Regions from separate parts of the Paeniglutamicibacter sp. MACA_103 genome, predicted to be linked through region 2. Evidence: riboswitches for the same ligand, from Rfam matches in the RefSeq annotation. Region 2 holds a riboswitch; the other holds the start of a gene.

Region 1 (8,612 bases), on a different contig from region 2:
GCCCACCAGGACCTTCTTGGCACCTTCGGCCTTGATGGCCTCCAATGCCTTGCGTCCCGTGAAGTCCTCTTCCTTCTTGAAGGACACGATCGGGCCGAGGTTGGCCTCGAACGGGTTGCCCTCGAGGGAAAGCTCGTTGCCGTACAGCGGCATGCCGGCCTCCAGGCGCAGCGAGTCGCGGCAGGCCAGGCCCGCGGGGATCAGCCCGTGGTTGGCGCCGGCAGCCATGAGTGCATCCCAGAGTTCGGCGGCCTGGGCGTTGGGCACGTAGAGCTCGAAGCCGTCCTCGCCGGTGTAGCCGGTGCGTGCCAGCAGCACGTCGATGCCGGCAACGGTGGCCTCGTCCGCGGCGTAGTAGCTCATCTCGGACACCAGCGCCTTGGCGGACTCCTCGACGACCTCGTGCAGGATGGCCACGGAGGCCGGTCCCTGCACGGCGATCAGCGAGGTCTCGGCCGACGCGTCGGTGACGGTGACGTCGAAGCCCGCGGCGCGCTCGGCCAGGGCCGCGGCAACCACCGGGGCGTTGCCGGCGTTGGGCACGACCAGGAACTTCTCTTCGCCGCGGCGGTAGGTGATCAGGTCGTCAATGATGCCGCCGGCTTCGTTGCAGATCACCGAGTACTTGGCCTTGCCGACCTTCATCACTGCCATGTTGCCGGCCAGCGCGGAGTTCAGGAACGTCGCGGCCTCGGGTCCCTCGACCCAGACCTCGCCCATGTGGGAGAGGTCGAACAGGCCGGCGGTGGCGCGCACGGCCTTGTGCTCGGCCAGTTCCGAACCGTACTTCAGCGGCATGTCCCAGCCGCCGAAGTCGGTGAAGGAGGCGCCGAGTTCCGCATGCTTGGCATGCAGGGAGGTTTTCTTCGGGTCGCTCATCAAGCTACCTTTCGTGGGGCTCAAAAATGAGTGGCTGAATTAGTTTTCGAAGGCTTCGGGAGCCGGGCAGGAGCAGATCAGGTTGCGGTCTCCGCCTGCTCCGTCGATGCGTCCCACGGCCGGGAAGTACTTGTCCACCTTCAGGGCGGGCACCGGGAAGGCTGCCTGCTCGACGGTGTACTTGCGGTTCCAGGCGGTGTTGACCACGGCGGCCACGGTGTGCGGGGCGTTGCGCAGCGGGGATTCCTCGATGGAGAAGTCCCCGGCGAGCACCTGCTGCATCTCGGCGTGGATCGCGATCATGGCCTCGATGAAGCGCTCGATCTCGCCCAGGTCCTCGGACTCGGTCGGCTCCACCATCAGGGTGCCGGCGACCGGGAAGGACAGGGTCGGGGCGTGGAAGCCGAAGTCGATCAGGCGCTTGGCCACGTCCTCGGCGGTGACGCCGGTCTTGTTGGTCAGCTCGCGCAGGTCCAGGATACACTCGTGCGCGACCAGGCCCTTGTTGCCGGTGAACAGGATCGGGAAGTACTCGTTGAGGCGGGACGCGATGTAGTTCGCCGAGAGGATCGCGGTCTTGGTGGCGTCGGTCAGGCCGTCGCCGCCCATCATCGCAATGTAGGCCCAGGAGATCGGCAGCACGCCGGCGGAGCCGAACATGGTGGCGACCACCGGGACGCCGTCGCGCGTCGAGTAGGTGCCCGAGGCGTCGCCCGGCAGGAACGGGATCAGGTGCTCGGCAACGCCGATCGGGCCCACGCCCGGTCCGCCGCCGCCGTGCGGGATGCAGAAGGTCTTGTGCAGGTTCAGGTGCGACACGTCGCCGCCGAACTTGCCCGGCTGGGCGAGGCCGACCAGGGCGTTCATGTTGGCGCCGTCGATGTAGACCTGGCCTCCGGCGGCGTGGACCTTGTCGCAGACCTCGCGCACGTCGGCGTCGTAGACACCGTGCGTGGAGGGGTAGGTGATCATGATGGCGGCAAGGGTGTCCTTGTTGGCCTCGATCTTCGCGTCCAGGTCGGCGGCGTCGATGCTGCCGTCGGCAGCGGTCTTCACCACGACGACCTTCATGCCGGCCAGCACCGCGGAGGCGGCGTTGGTGCCGTGTGCGGAAGCCGGGATCAGGCAGACGGTGCGTGCGTCGTCGCCCTTGGACTGGTGGTAGGCGCTGATCGCGAGCAGGCCCGCGTATTCGCCCTGCGACCCGGCGTTGGGCTGGATGGAGACGCCGGCGTAGCCGGTGATCTCGGTCAGGCGGCCCTCGAGGTCGGTGATCAGTTCGCGCCAGCCCTCGGTCTGGTGTTCCGGGGCGAAGGGGTGGATGGAGGCGAACTCGGGCCAGGAGATGGATTCCATCTCGGCGGTGGAGTTCAGCTTCATGGTGCACGAGCCCAGCGGGATCATGGTGCGGTCAAGCGCCAGGTCGCGGTCCGAGAGGCGGCGCAGGTAGCGCAGCATCTGGGTCTCGGACTTGATGGTGTTGAAGATCGGGTGGGTCAGGTAGTCGCTGGTGCGCTGCACGGCGGCGGCCAGCTCGAAGCCCTCGGCCTTGACGTCGGCACCCTCGATGCCGAAGACGGCGGCGATGGCGGCCACGTGGGCGGCGGTGGTGGTCTCGTCGGTGGAGATGCCCACGGTGTCGGCGTTCACGCGGCGCAGGTTGATGCCGGCGGCCTCGGCGGCGGTGATGATGGAATCAACATCGGCGACCTTCACCTGGACGGTGTCGAAGAACGAGTCGGCAACCAGTTCCAGGCCTGCACCCTTCAGTGCGGTGGCGATGGTGCGGGCGTGGTTGTGGGCGCGCTGGGCAATCCGCTTGAGGCCCGCCGGGCCGTGGTAGACGGCGTACATCGAGGCGGTGATGGCCAGCAGCGCCTGGGCGGTGCAGATGTTGGAGGTGGCCTTCTCGCGGCGGATGTGCTGCTCGCGGGTCTGCAGGGCCAGGCGGTAGGCCGGGGTCCCGGCGTCGTCCTTGGACACGCCGACCAGGCGGCCGGGCAGCGAACGCTCCAGGCCGTTGCGCACGGCCAGGTAGGCTGCGTGCGGGCCGCCGAAGAACAGCGGCACACCGAAGCGCTGGGTGTTGCCCACGGCGATGTCGGCGCCCTGGTCGCCCGGGGCCGTGATCATGGTCAGGGCCAGGATGTCGGCGGCGATGGTGACCATGGCACCGCGTTCCTTGGCGGCGGCGATGACGGCGGCGTGGTCCACAACCGCGCCGTTGTTGCCCGGCTGCTGCAGCACGATGCCGGAAATATCGCCCTCGGGCAGGCCGGCGGTCAGGTCGGCGATCTCGACCTCGAAGCCCAGTGCGTCGGCGCGTCCCTGCACCACGGCGATGGTCTGCGGGAAGAGGTTGGCGTCCAGCACGGTCTTGGCGGTGGCCTTGGCCTTGTTGGCGCGGCGCATCAGCAGCACGGACTCGGCGACGGCGGAGGCCTCATCGAGCATCGAGGCGTTGGCGATCGGCAGCGCGGTCAGGTCCATGACCATGGTCTGGAAGTTCAGCAGCGCCTCAAGGCGGCCCTGGGAGATCTCCGGCTGGTACGGGGTGTAGGCCGTGTACCAGGCCGGATCCTCGAGCACGTTGCGCAGGATCACCGGCGGGGTGTGGGTGTCGGAGAAACCCTGTCCGATCATCTGGGTCTTCATCACGTTCTTGTTCGCCAGCACGCGCAGGTCGGCCAGGACCTCGGCCTCGGTCAGCGCAGCGGGAAGGTCAAGCGGTTCGGACTGGCGGATGTCGGCCGGAACGGCCGTATCGACGAGTTCGTCGAGGGAAGAATAACCAAGCTGCGAAAGCATGGTGTCAATGTCGCTGCCCTGGGGGCCAATGTGGCGGGCGACGAACTCAGCGGACGGGGTCACGGTCATGGGGAACTCCATTGGGTCATCGGCGTGCGGGCACACCGAACGAGCTGCAAGTTCCTCCCCGACCCTGTTGCTTTGACCTGAGAGTTTCCGCAATATGCCGGCCTGGTTAGGCGGCACACGCTTGCACCTTCGGTGAGCCGCACCGCCGAAAGGCGATGTTGCTACTTTCCAGAGTTGCCTCTTCGCGGCGGTACGGGGGCCTGAGAGTTTCCCGGGGAGGAATTGCTCCTACGGCGCCCGACCAACTTTCGCTGAACGGGACTCTCCCGCCGCATGTCAGTGGCTGCGCCCCCTGCGAGGCACGCCTCCCATCCTACCGGCGAAGCGTGAGCCAAACAACACGGAACATGCCGATGCGGATCCATGCGACTTTTCCACGACATATCCGCCGCTTCCATCCGCCCGAGACCCCCGACCGTGCCCGAAAACAATCCGCATGCCCGGCCGCACGCAAAGGTTGAGGACGACAAAGGCCGACAGGCTGCCCACGTCGACGAGGGCGGCGGGACGCGCCGGCTGTGGGCGGCCCGCAGCGATGCCGAGCGGCCGGCTGGCCAGCAGCACAAAGTATTGCCATCGCCCGCTGCCGACGCCGCCGCGACCTACGCGACTCCCGGCAAGGCTCCCCGGTTCGCCGCATTCAGCCATACCTTCAACATCACGGACGCCAAAACACTTGACACTTCAACAAATGGGGGTCTATCGTGTTACTTGAAGCTTCAATAAACAGGATTTGAGGATCAGATGAAGAACTTCCTCGCTCGACTCTTCGGAAAGAAGAACACCATGAACATCGACATCACCATCATCGGCACCGGCAACATGGGCCGAGCACTGGCCACCCGCACGATCGCCGCCGGCAAGAGCCTGCAGGTCCTGGCCCGCACCACCGAGACCGCAGCGACGTTCGCCGCCGAGTTCGGTGCGGGAGTCGCCAGCGGCAACACCGCCGAGGCCCCGGCCGGGCGCATCGTCGTGTTGGCACTTCCCTTCGACGCCGCCAAGGAATACGTCTCCGCCCAGGGTTCAGCACTGGACTCGAAGATCCTGGTCGACATCACCAACCCGGTGGACTTCGCAACCTTCGATTCGCTGACCACCGCCGCGGGCAGCTCGGCCGCCGAGGAAATCTCCGCCTTGACCTCAGCCACCGTCGTGAAGGCCTTCAACACCACCTTCGCCGGGCCACTCACCTCCGGCACCGCCGACGGCAAGCCGCTGGATGTCTTCGTTGCCGGCGAGGAATCCGCCCGCGGCGAGGTCGCTGCATTCGTCGCCTCCGCCGGCATGCGCCCGTTGGAGGTCGGAGGCCTGCACCACGCCCGCGAGCTCGAGGGCTTCCAGCTGCTGGTCATGGCCATGCAGGTCAACCCGGCACTGCCGGACTTCAACTGGGGAACCGCCCTCACGGTCGTGGGCTGAACCGCCCCGTCCCCACGACACCCGCTACGCGAGGGGCGGAACTGCCATCGGGCGGTTCCGCCCCTCGAGTGTTGCCGCGGGAGCCGCTGGACCGGGCTAGACGATGCCCGAGACCCCCAGCCAGGAACCGATGGCGAAGGTGACGGCGAGCGCCGCGGCGCCGCCGACCAGCACCCGCAGGGTCGGGCGCAGCACCGGGGCCCCGCCCAGCCGCGCGCCCGTCGCCCCGGTCACCGCCAGCGCCAGCAACACCGCCACGAAGGTCACCGGCACCCTCATCCCCACGGGCAGGAACACCGCCGTGGCAAAGGGCAGCGCGGCACCCACGGTGAAGGCGAAGGCCGAGGCGATGGCAGCATGCCAGGGATTGATCACCTCGTCCTCGTCCAGCTGCAGCTCGACATCCAGGTGCGCCTTGAGCACATCATGCTCGGTCAGTTCCAGTGCGACTTGCTGCGCCGTTGCGGGGCTCAGCCCCTTGGCCTCGTAGAGACCGGCCAGTTCCGCCAGTTCCTCCTCGGGCATCTCGGCCAGTTCCCGGCGCTCCTTTTCAATGAGCGCCTTCTGCGAGTCCGCCGAGCTGGACACCGAGACGTACTCCCCCAGCGCCATGGAAATGGCGCCGCCGATCGCCGCGGCGGCGCCGGCCGCCACCACCGGGCCCGTTGCCGTGGTGGCACCGGCAACGCCGACCACCACCGCCGCCACCGAAACGATTCCGTCGTTGGCACCGAGCACCCCGGCACGCAGCCAGTTCAGCCTTTCGGCCACTCGCTGGTCGTGCGGTTCGCCCTCGTGCCCTGTCTCCTGCTGCTCCATGGACACCAGCAAAGCACCCGGCCGCACCTATTGGCCAGCGGACCACGGGTTTCCGTTTCCGGAACTTCGCGTGGAAACTATGACGTCACCGCCAGCGAGACGTAGCCGGGATAGCGCGGACTGAGCGAGTCTCCCGAGGACTTCCCGGTGAGCCGGCGCTTGACCCACGGGGCCAGGTGTCCCCTGGTCCAGGCGGCATCCTCGCGCAGCCTTTCAAGACGTGTCTTGGCCACGGGAGCGGAAAGTTCCGGGACCTCGATGTGCGCGTCGTGTTCCAGCACGCCGAGCACCTTCTTGGCCATCAGCGCGTGCCCGGCGGCATTCATGTGCAGGCGGTCCGTGGCCCAGTAGCGCCAGTCCCGGAATTCGCGCCAGCGCCAGTAGTCGGCAACCACGGCGCCGAACTCGTCGGCGATCTCGCGCACCGCCTCGTTGTAGATCGCGGTGCGGCCGCGGGTCTTCCCGAAGATGGCCGAGCCGCTTGAATCGAACCCGGTGAAAAGCACCAGGGTTGCACCGGTGGCCGCCAACTGCGCCACCGCATCCCGGTACTTGAGCATCAGGTCGTCGATGTCCACGGACGGGCGCAGGATGTCGTTTCCGCCCATGTACAAGGTGACAAGCGTGGGCTTCAGGGCCAGGGCCGCAGGCAGCTGCTCGGCGAGGACCTGGCCGATCTTCTTGCCACGGATGGCCAGGTTCGCGTATCCCCATTCCGGGTCCGCACAAAGTTCTTCGGCCACGCGGTCGGCCCAGCCTCGCACCTGGTGGGGCCGCAGCGGATCCGCATCCCCCATGCCCTCGGTGAAGGAGTCGCCCAATGCCACAAATCGTTTCGCAAATTCCACCGCTCCAGCCTAGCGCCGGAAGCGGCCCGGGTTCGCTATGTGCCACGCCTCGGCGTAGTTCACGGGAACCGCCGGGTCCGGGCACAGCGGAACCCCAACCGGGGAGGGCGGGCTGGAAAGCATGAAGACCAAAAAACGACACGGAATCCACGCCGCCGACTTCCACGGTTCCGCACCACCGGCCGGCACCCTGGCTCGATGACATCCACGGGAGCCAATTCGTGGACGACACGTACACCGGGATCATCTAGTCGTCGAACCCCGGCGGGCCGTTGCCCGCTACCCGGCGAGCAGCACCTGGCGGGCCAGCACGCTGAGTTGCCCGCCGCGCGATCCGGTGCCGTTGGCCTCTGCGCGCGCCGGGACGTAGCCCAGCGCCAGCCCGTAGGCCGGATCGGCATAACCCAGCGACGCGTTGGCCCCGTCGTGGCCAAAGGCCCGGGCGGAGCCGAAGTCGTTGTTCGGGTGCGCCTTCATGAACCCGATGGCGAAGGCGCCGGGATTCCCGTTGGCCCGGGACAGCCCGTAGACCCGGTCCTGGCTCACCGCGGCAATGCTCTCCGCCGTGAGGAACGGGGCGTGCTCGTCGCCGGCTTCGTCCACGAACCCGGTGGTCGCCGCGGCGTACAACTTGGCCAGCCCGCGGGCGTTGGCGACGCCGCCGAGGGCGGCCAGGCCGGCCTCGCGGATGGAGCGCACGTTCGGCACGTCGATGATGTCGAAGCTCGGCCCCTTGGGACCGTCGAAGCCGCCGGTGGAGTTCACCGCCAGCCCAAACGGGGAGAACGGGTCGATGAACGGCGCCGGTTCCTCGGTGCCGCCCTTGAGCACCGGGCGGAATCGCGGCTCCAGCTCCTCGGGCAGGCCCAGGTAGAAGTCGATGTCGTGCGGGGCGCGGATGCGGCGTTCGAAGATGTCCTGCAGTGACTCCTGCGCGCAGCGGCGTGCAAGTTCCTCCATGAAGACGCCCATGGTCAGCGCATGGTAGGCATGGACCCCGGCGGCATTCCACAGAGGGGCGGCGGCCGCGATGATGCCCGCGGCCAGCCGGGAGTCGATGAGTTCCTCCTGGGTGAACCCGCCCTCGACGCCGGGCAGCCCCGCCTGGTGGCTGAGCAGCTGGGCGACGGTGATGCCGGCTTTGCCCGCCGCGGCGAACTCCGGCCAGTACAGGGCCACGGGGGCCTCCAACTCCAGCAGCCCCTGCTGCACCAGCAACGCGATGACCAGCGCGCCGGCGCCCTTGGAGCAGGAGAACACCCCGGTCATCGACTCGCGCTCGCTGTTCTGCCCCACGCTGGCATCGAGCACCAGCTTGCCGGCCTGGTAGATGGCCAGCTGCGCGGAATAGCCCGGGTCGGCGTCGGCGAAGGAGTCCAACAAATCGGCCACCGGGGCGAAGCGCTGGTCAATGACGTTGATGGTGTTCGTCTGCGTAGTCACCTGCACAACATTACCCATCGCCGGGAAGATTCGCGTGCGGAACGTGCAGGCGGAGCGGTCAGGCCGCCGGCGTTTCCTGCCGGTAGCGCAGCAGCCAGCGGTCATCGACCTGCTGCCAGAAGGACGAACAGAGGATCACCTGGTCCCCGGCCAACAGCCGGTATGCCAGTTGCACCTTGTTCTGGCCCCACGGAGTGGCGGCGAGCACCTGGAGCGCGCCGCCGGCCGGCAGCGCATGGCCGCCGGTGAGCGCGGCGATGATGGTGGAGCGGTCGGTGAGCGACCCGTCCCGGCTGATCTCCTGGAATTCCGGGTGCAGGAACG
Region 2 (8,612 bases):
TGGAGGCCTCGCACCTGGCGCAGCGCCACTTCATTGCCGAGGCCCGCGAGCACCTCAACGAGCCCCAGCGCCGGGTGGCAGCCGCCCTGCGCGAACTCATCGACGAGGACCTGCCGGGTGCCGAGCGCGCCCGCATCGCCTGCGGCGCCCAGGCGCTGATCGGCCGGATGGGACGGACGCTCGCGGACCTCGACGTGCTGGCCCAAAGCGGGAACCCCGGCTTCGTGAAGCCCGCCCGCGTCTCGGTGGGCGAGGTGACGGCGGACGTCGCCGCGGAGGCATCGCGACCCGGGACCCACCCCGAACGGCACTTCCGCATCGAGGCGACCGGCCATGCCGACGCGTGGCTGGACAGGGCCCGCATCGCCGACGCGGTGCGCCAACTCATCGAGAACGCCGTCGGGCACACCGGGCCGGGCGACACCATCCGCATCGGCTCCTCGGTCGACGAAGGATCCGCCAGCTTCTGGGTGGCCAACCCGGGCGCGCCTCTGGACCCGGAGCGGGCACGCGCGCTGCTCGAAAGCTACCGCAGCGCCGCGGGCACGGACCCCGGCATGGGCCTGGGCCTGGCCGTGGTCAAGGCGGTCGCCGAGGCCCACCAGGGCACCGCCTGGGTCGAATCCGGGGACGGAGCGGACACCCGGTTCGGGATCTCGGTGCCGCTGGAGGCACTGGCGCCCGCCCGCCGCCCGGACGACGCTTTCGCCGACCGGCTCGCCAGCACCCTCGGGGAGGAATCGTGAACACCACCGACACCGACACCGCCACCGGCACCCCGGCCCGTTTCCGCTATGCGACGGCGGCCCCGGCAGGCAGGGCGGCAACCGCCAACGCAGACCCGGGGCGGCAGCGCTGGAACCGCCGCCGCTTCGCGGCCCTGCTCGCCGCCGCGCTGCTGGCAGTGTTCCTGCTCTGGTGCGCCGCGAGCGCCTTCGGGCCGGCCGCCGGCAGCGCCCAGGCACTGCCGGCGCAGGGCGCGCTGACGCTGGCCGTCTTTGCCGTCGCAATCTGGCTGTGGATCTTTTCCCCGGTCGGCGACACCTTCGTCGCGCTCGGCGCCGCACTCGTGCTGGTGCTGATGGGCGTGCTGCCCGAGGACGAGCTGTTTGCCTCGCTCGGCGAGGACACCATCTGGCTGCTGCTGGCAGCCTTCGTGATCGCCGCCGGCATCACCGCCACCGGGCTGGCCACGCGGGCCGCGGCCTACATCGTCGCCGGCGCCCGCAGCCCCCGCCAGCTCATCCACCTGACCACCGGGGTGCTGGTCGCCACCGCCTTCGCGGTGCCCTCCACCTCGGGGCGGGCCGCCCTGGCGATCCCGGTGTTCATCGCCCTGGCCCGCGCCCTGCAGGAGCGCCGCCGGGTGGTGCTGGCCCTCTCGCTGGTCTTCCCCTCGGTCATCCTGCTCTCCGCCGTCGCCTCCTACCTGGGCGCCGGGGCGCACCTGATCACCAGCCAGATCCTCACCACCTCCGGATACGAGGGCTTCTCCTTCGCCGGCTGGCTGCTCTACGGGCTGCCGCTGGCCTTCTCCTCCTCGCACCTGTGCGCCGAGTTGGTGCTCCGGCTCTTCACCCGGCCCGGGGACCGGCGCCTGGCGCTGGCGGTGGGCATCGAGCAGCTGCAGGAACATTCCCCGGTCCCGCTCACCGGTCCGCTGACCGTCGGCCAGTCCCGGGCAGCCCTGCTGATTTCCGCGGTCGTGGTGCTCTGGTGCACCGAACCGCTGCACCACCTGCACCCGGCCATCGTCGCGCTGCTCGGCTCCCTGCTCGTGGCCAGCCCCGGCTTCGGCTCGGTGCCCCTGGCCAAGGCGCTGAAGGCCGTGCCGTGGTCGATGCTCATCTTCATGGCCGCCACGCTGACCCTGGGCACCGCGCTGGTCGGGACCGGCGCCGCGCAATGGCTGGCGGCCAGCGTACTGGGCCCGGTCGACGGACTCGGCGCGGCCGCCGGGTGGGTGTTCACCGTCCTGGTGGTCCTCATGTCCGCCGCGGCGCACCTGGTCATCCAGTCGCGTTCGGCCCGCTCCGCGGTGCTGATCCCGCTGGTCGTCTCGCTGGCCCCGGGCCTCGGGGTCAACGCGGTCACGATCGCCTTCGCCTCCACCGCCGCGGCCGGTTTCTGCCACACGCTGACCAGCAGCGCGAAACCCGTCAACCTGTTCTCCGACATCGAGGGCGTGGACACCTACAAGCCCGCGGACCTTTTGCGGCTCAGCGCCGTGCTGGGACCGCTCATGGTCGCCCTCGTGCTGGTCTTCGCCTTCTGGATCTGGCCGGCCATGGGCCTGCCGCTCTTCCTCTAGCCACCCGTCCCCGCCCCCAAGCACCTCCCCAACAGTTAAGGAACCACCACCATGTCCAACGCCCTGCCCCGACGCATCCTCGTTGCACCCTCCGGATTCAAGGAATCCCTCGACGCCGCGGCCGTCGCCCAGGCCATCGGCGCCGGCGTCCGCCGCGCCCTGCCCGGCGCGGTGGTCAAGGCCGTTCCCATCGCCGACGGCGGCGAAGGCACCGCCGAGACCCTCGCCTGCGCCACCGGCGGACGGCTGGTCCCGGCACGGGTCACCGGCCCCGTCGGCGCGCCCGTCGATTCCCACTTCGCGATGCTCGGCGGGGACGCCACCGGCACCGCCGTGGTCGAGATGGCCGCCGCCGCGGGACTGCGGCTGGTCCCGCGGGACCAACGAGACCCCGGGATGACCACCAGTTACGGGGTCGGCGAGCTCATCGCCGCGGCGATCGACGCCGGTGCCGACAAGGTGCTCGTCGGCTGCGGCGACTCCGGCACCTCGGACGGCGGCATGGGCGCGCTGCAGGGACTCGGCGTGCGGATCCTGGACGCCGCCGGACGCGAGGTCCCGGCCGGCGGCAACCACCTGGCGCGCATCGACCGGCTCGATCTTGAGGGGCTGCACCCGGCGATCGCCGCGGGAAACGTTGAAATCATGCTCGCGCTGAACCAGCACAACGTGCTCACCGGCCCGCGCGGCGTGGCCCGGGTCTTCGGCCCGCAGAAGGGCGCCACCCCGGCGCAGGTCGAGGCCATGTCCGCCGGCTTCGAGCACTGGGCGGCGGTGCTGCGCCGCGATGCGCTGGAATCCGCCCGCGGCACCGACTTCGCCAACGCGCCGGGAACCGGTGCCTCGGGCGGGCTTGGCGCCGGGCTGGCCGCCCTCGGGGCGGTGCTGATGCCGCGCTTCGAGGCGATCCTGGACTCCGGGCTGGCCGGCATCGACCTGGACGGGCTGCTGCGCGGTGCCGATTTGGTGATCACCGCCGAAGGCGCCATCGACTTCCAGACGCCCCGGGGCAAGGTCCCCGCCGAGGTCGCCCGCCGGGCGGCGCTGCACGGGGTGCCCGTGGTGGCGCTGGCCGGGACGCTGGGCAAGGGCTGCCGCGACGTCCACGACATCGGGATCGACGCCATCGCCTCCATCGTACCGATCCCGATGACGCTGCAGGAAGCGGTGGACGACGGGGAGCGCCTGCTCATCGAGGCCGCGGAGCGCTTCATGCGCACCATCATCCTGGGCGCCTCCATGGCGGCCGCCCGGCTGAGCCCGCGCGACGCCTGGTAGCCGGCCCGGTCCGGGCGGGATGGCCCGCAATGCGAGGGCCGAACTGTCCGGGCGGGCCGCGCGCCGGGGCCAACAGGCCGGCAATCCCGGTTCTTGCCCAACGGGTTGGGTGCTGGGGATGTCTAGAAAGGTAATGGGGTGCTGCGATGCTTCAGAAAAGTTCACCTGAAGAACCGGTGAGCTCCAAAGCTCGGCCTAGCTCCCCAGCGCAGGAAAGACATTGCGACGGGTGGCTAAGGCGGAGTAGATTGAAACCAGAAGTTTCGAATATTTCGAATATTGACGGGATGAGTCCGTGAGTACAATGCTGGCAAAACAGACATATTTATCGGACGACGCCGACCAGGACCAAGAGTTCTTTCGGTTCCTGAAGGCTAGCGTTTCGATGGAACAGGCCGCTCCAACGCTTGTTGCCGCCGACGGAAGACAGCATCAGGTGCCTCATGAACTGTTTGACGCGCTTCTCCAGATTGCTGAGGCGCTTTCAGCCGGTCGGGGCGTCACCGTCATGCCGACGGACACCCGGATGACGACTCAACAAGCCGCCGACTTCCTCGGGTATTCGAGGCCAACCTTGGTGAAACTTCTCGAGAGAGGCGAGATTGCTTTCTCCAAGGTGGGCCGTCATCGCCGTGTGATGTTGCGGGATCTTGTTGAATACGAAAGTGAAGCGCGGAGCAAACGCCGTTCCGCTTTGGACGAGCTGGCAAGGGAATCTGCCCGCGACGGTTCCGTCCGCCGAGTCCCCGACGGACACTCGACCCGATAGCCGTGCCCTTCCCGGTCCTTATGGATACATGCGTCCTGCTGCCAATAACACTTGTCGATCTGCTACTCCGGCTGGCCGAGGCCAAGACGTATCGGATCCTCTGGTCGGAAGAAATTCTCGTCGAACTGGAACGAAATCTGATACTCAAGATCGATCTGGAACCAACGTCGGCGCGACGAAGAATCAACGCCATGCGTGAGCATTTCCCGGACGCACTCGTGGAGGATTACGAAAGCCTGACCGGGGTAATGACCTGCGACGAAAAAGACCGGCACGTTCTTGCGGCAGCCGTGCGAGCAAACGCCGAGCTGTTGGTGACGTTCAATTTGAAGGACTTTCCGCCCGCCTCGAGTAAACCCTTCGAGGTGGAAGTTGTTGGCCCGGATGATTTCCTGCTTGACCAGTTGGATCTCCACCGGTCTGCTGTTCTTCGCTGTCTTGAGCAGCAGGTCGCCGCGTATCAGGATCCGGCGCTGACCATGGCCGAATGCCTGTCGCACTTGGAACAATGCGGCCTTCCGCTATTCGTGGCGGCCATCAATGAGCTGACTGAAGGCGCGGGCGCCGGTCAGGATTGACTGTCGGGATCGAATACCGGCACCTCAGCAGCAGGATTTTCGTTATCTAGGGCCGTCACGGTATTGCCATTGCCCATACTGCTCGATGGGCGGTATGGGGAGCGCCCCATCCCGGGTTGGTCCCCCCGGGACCGGCGGAGTCCGGCCGCAGCCGCATGAGACGAAGCGGCCGTGCCCTATCGCGGCCGATGTGCGTCGGCTAGGCTGGCCGCGCCGGGGTCCAGTGCCTCGTCCGCCGACCAAGGAGGAAGCATGAATGCGGTCAACTGGGATTCCGTCCCCGTGGCAGACCCGCCTCCAGGCGCGGTCGAGGTGCCACTCAGCGGCTTCGGATTCCTCGCCGTCGCCGGCATTCTGGAGCTCGGAGTGCCGGACGCCGTCTATTGCCTGCCGCGCGAGGCCCGTCCCGGGGGCGTGCCGGATTCCGGGACGGTACCCGAAGACATCTCCGTCTTCCTGGCCGACGCGGGCATCCGTGGCCCCGCAGACCCGCTGGCCCACTGCTGGTTCATCGTCCCGCCGCCGTCAATGCCCACGGAAGGTTTCTGGGAGGCGCTGGACGAAGCCGAACCGCTGCGCCAAGCGGGGGCAGGCCCCCTGGGCCGCCTCGAGGGCCTGCGTGCGGCGTTGCAGGTGCTCTACTCCAACAGCTGACCGATCCGCATGCCGTTCGTGGCAACGCCACGGGGCCGGCCGATCCCTGGCCCGCGATGGCCCCCATGCCTCACCTGAAAGGTGAAGCAACTGCAAGTCGCCAGGTGTGCCTTGTCGGCGACCGGTTGCATGGTTCCCTAACGTCCAATGGGCTTGTGATTTGCGCCACAAGCGCGCGGCGAGTAAGTTATGACTGCAGTCACAAACAACTTGCCGTTGACGCGTGGCGGGAGAGTCCCGTTCACACCATGGACGGGCGCCGTAGGAGCAATTCCTCCCGGGAAACTCTCAGGCCCCCGTACCGCCACGAAGAGGCAAATCTGGAAAGCAGCACGTTGCAATGCGTGCTCACCGAAGGAGCAAGTCCTGGCCCCGCGCGGGGTAGGGATGAAAACTCTCAGGTACGTATACAGATTGGGGAGGATCCAAGAACAGCGCGGCCTCGGCCGCGCACGATTCGGGAGTTCCTCCATGTTGCCAACCATCCACGCCACTGCCCGGTTGTCCACCGGCGCGCCCGCCGGCCTGCTCCAAGATCCTGCTGTGTTGGATCCGGGGTGTGCCGCGGGCTTCGCCGCTGGGCTCTCCTGCAAGCGCACCGGCGTGGGAATGGTTGCCTCGGAGAACCACGCGGAGGACTCGATCCAGAGCCTCACCCCACACGGCGATGACCACCAGGAAATCGTCCGTGACACGCCACCGAAGCACCGGTACCCATCTGGAAGGCAACAGCATGAGCAGCAATAGTTCCGCGCCCCACCTCGAACGTGGGCTCTCCAACCGCCACATCCAACTGATCGCGATCGGCGGGGCCATCGGCACCGGCCTGTTCATGGGATCGGGCAAGACCATTGCGGTCGCCGGCCCGTCCGTGATCTTCGTGTACATGATCATCGGCTTCATGCTCTTCTTCGTGATGCGCGCCATGGGCGAACTGCTGCTGAGCAACTCCAACTACAAGAACTTCTCCGACTTCGCCGGGGACATCCTGGGTCCGTGGGCGGCATTCTTCACCGGCTGGACCTACTGGTTCTGCTGGGTGGTCACCGGCATCGCCGACGTCGTGGCGATCTCCCACTACGTGGCGTTCTGGTGGAAGGACCTGCCGCTGTGGATCCCCGCCGTCACCTGCATCCTGCTGCTGGTGGCCCTGAACCTCCCGAGCGTGAAGAACTTCGGCGAGACCGAGTTCTGGTTCGCCCTGGTCAAGATCGTCGCCATCGGCGCGCTGATCGTCGTCGGCCTGGTCATGGTCATCACGGGCTTCGAGAACAACGGCGCCACCGCCTCCTTCGCGAACCTCTGGAACGACGGCGGGATGTTCCCGACCGGCTTCATGGGCTTCGTCGCCGGCTTCCAGATCGCCGTGTTCGCGTTCGTCGGCATCGAGTTGGTGGGCACCACCGCTGCCGAGACCAAGGACCCGGAAAAGACCCTGCCCAAGGCGATCAACTCCATCCCGGTCCGCATTCTCTTCTTCTACGTCGGCGCGCTGGTCATCCTCATGGCGGTCCAGCCGTGGAACCTGTTCAACGCCGAGGAATCCCCGTTCGTGGGCATGTTCGCCATGGCCGGCCTGGCGGGTGCCGCGGGCATCATCAACTTCGTGGTGCTCACCTCCGCAACCTCGAGCGCCAACTCCGGCATCTACTCGACCTCCCGCATGGTCCACGGCTTGGCAGAGGAGGGCGACGCGCCCAAGGGCTTCGCCAAGCTCTCGAGGACCAAGGTTCCGCGCAATGCCCTGCTGTTCTCCTGCATGTTCCTGCTCGCCGGCGTGGCCCTGCTCTACGCCGAGGGCGGCGTGGCCGAGGCCTTCACCTTGGTCACCACCATCTCGGCGCTGTGCTTCATGTTCGTCTGGTCGATCATCCTGATCAGCTACCTGATCTACCGCAAGCGCCGCCCGCAGTTGCACGCCGAGAGCAAGTTCAAGATGCCCGGCGGAACGTTCATGCCCTACGTGGTGCTGGCCTTCTTCGGCTTCATCCTCTGGGCGCTGACCACCCAGGCCGACACCCTGGCCGCGCTGCTCTTCACCCCGATCTGGTTCGTGGCACTGGGGATCGGCTACGCGATCATGCGCAGCAAGCCGCGGCACGCCGAGCTGCGTGCCCTGCACTCGGCCAAGGTCTCCCAGGAGCGCATGCTCGCCGCATCGTTCAATGGCGGCCCTGTCGCCCAGGAGGCGGAAGAGAAGGAGCCTGCCGCGCGGTAACACCTGCCGCGCAGCAACACCGGGCGCCATCCGGCGCCCCCGATTCCGGTAAGACGTCGGGGCCGCCTCCTTCGGGGAGGCGGCCCCGACGTCTTGCTGCGTCTGCCCGCGCTACAGGACGTGTGAGGCGACGAGCTGCGAGAGCGCGCGCACATCGACCTTGCCCTTGAATTCGAGGCGGACCTTGCCCAGGGAACTGAACCACAGATCCAGCTCGGCGTCGAGGTCGAAGGTTCCGGCGGTTTCCACCGAGAACGCCTGGACCTTGGAATACGGCAACGACGTGTAGTCGCGCTTCTTGCCCGTGAGGCCCTGGATGTTCACCGCGATGAGCCGCTTGTTGGTGAAGACCACGTAGTCCCGCGCGCCCTTGAAGGCGGCGAGCAGCTCCTCGCCCTGGACGAAGAGGGGCGTGACTTCCCCCGCCACGTCACCGGGGTTGCAGGGGCTGAGCTTGAACACGGAGGCATTGTTGAAATCGATCATGCCCCGACCCTACCCAGCCGCACGGACAGTCGGTGCATTGCGGCGCAGCTACGCGCGGGCGAGCAGGTCCTCGCCCAGGTCGGCGCGCCGGTAGAAGACCTCGCGGCCTGCGCGAATGGTGTCTGTCAGGCCGGAGGCCGCCATCACCTTCAGGTGCCCGTTGACGGTTCCCGCCGCCAGGTCCAGGATGCAGGCCAGCTGGGTGGTGGTCATGGGCAGGTCGAGCTGGGCCAGGATCTGCGCCCGGGTGTGCCCGAGCAGCAGTGCCACCGGGGAATCCTTGACCTCCCGCGTGTTTTCCCAGAGCCGGCCGACCCC

What was found. A riboswitch is a leader RNA that binds a small molecule or an ion and turns the genes downstream of it on or off. The one in region 2 is predicted to bind glycine.
Region 1: another riboswitch for glycine. It lies ahead of gcvP (aminomethyl-transferring glycine dehydrogenase); the one in region 2 lies ahead of ACIPVK_RS13735 (hypothetical protein).

The regions. Positions count from the first base shown of each region.
Region 1 is NZ_JBIXLN010000035.1:873-9,484, forward strand. Features, by position in the region: gene gcvT (glycine cleavage system aminomethyltransferase GcvT) at 1-879, opposite strand, end outside; gene gcvP (aminomethyl-transferring glycine dehydrogenase) at 919-3,756, opposite strand; glycine riboswitch at 3,935-4,035, opposite strand; gene ACIPVK_RS15760 (hypothetical protein) at 4,174-4,482, shown strand; gene ACIPVK_RS15765 (NADPH-dependent F420 reductase) at 4,501-5,178, shown strand; gene ACIPVK_RS15770 (VIT family protein) at 5,275-5,997, opposite strand; gene ACIPVK_RS15775 (SGNH/GDSL hydrolase family protein) at 6,075-6,845, opposite strand; gene ACIPVK_RS15780 (serine hydrolase domain-containing protein) at 7,125-8,288, opposite strand; gene ACIPVK_RS15785 (RNase H family protein) at 8,347-8,612, opposite strand, start outside.
Region 2 is NZ_JBIXLN010000027.1:51,837-60,448, forward strand. Features, by position in the region: gene ACIPVK_RS13705 (HAMP domain-containing protein) at 1-746, shown strand, start outside; gene ACIPVK_RS13710 (SLC13 family permease) at 743-2,311, shown strand; gene ACIPVK_RS13715 (glycerate kinase) at 2,363-3,589, shown strand; gene ACIPVK_RS13720 (helix-turn-helix domain-containing protein) at 3,894-4,358, shown strand; gene ACIPVK_RS13725 (PIN domain-containing protein) at 4,379-4,936, shown strand; gene ACIPVK_RS13730 (hypothetical protein) at 5,189-5,590, shown strand; glycine riboswitch at 5,808-5,904, shown strand; gene ACIPVK_RS13735 (hypothetical protein) at 6,062-6,337, shown strand; gene cycA (D-serine/D-alanine/glycine transporter) at 6,324-7,808, shown strand; gene ACIPVK_RS13745 (PH domain-containing protein) at 7,920-8,294, opposite strand; gene ACIPVK_RS13750 (DUF5937 family protein) at 8,343-8,612, opposite strand, start outside.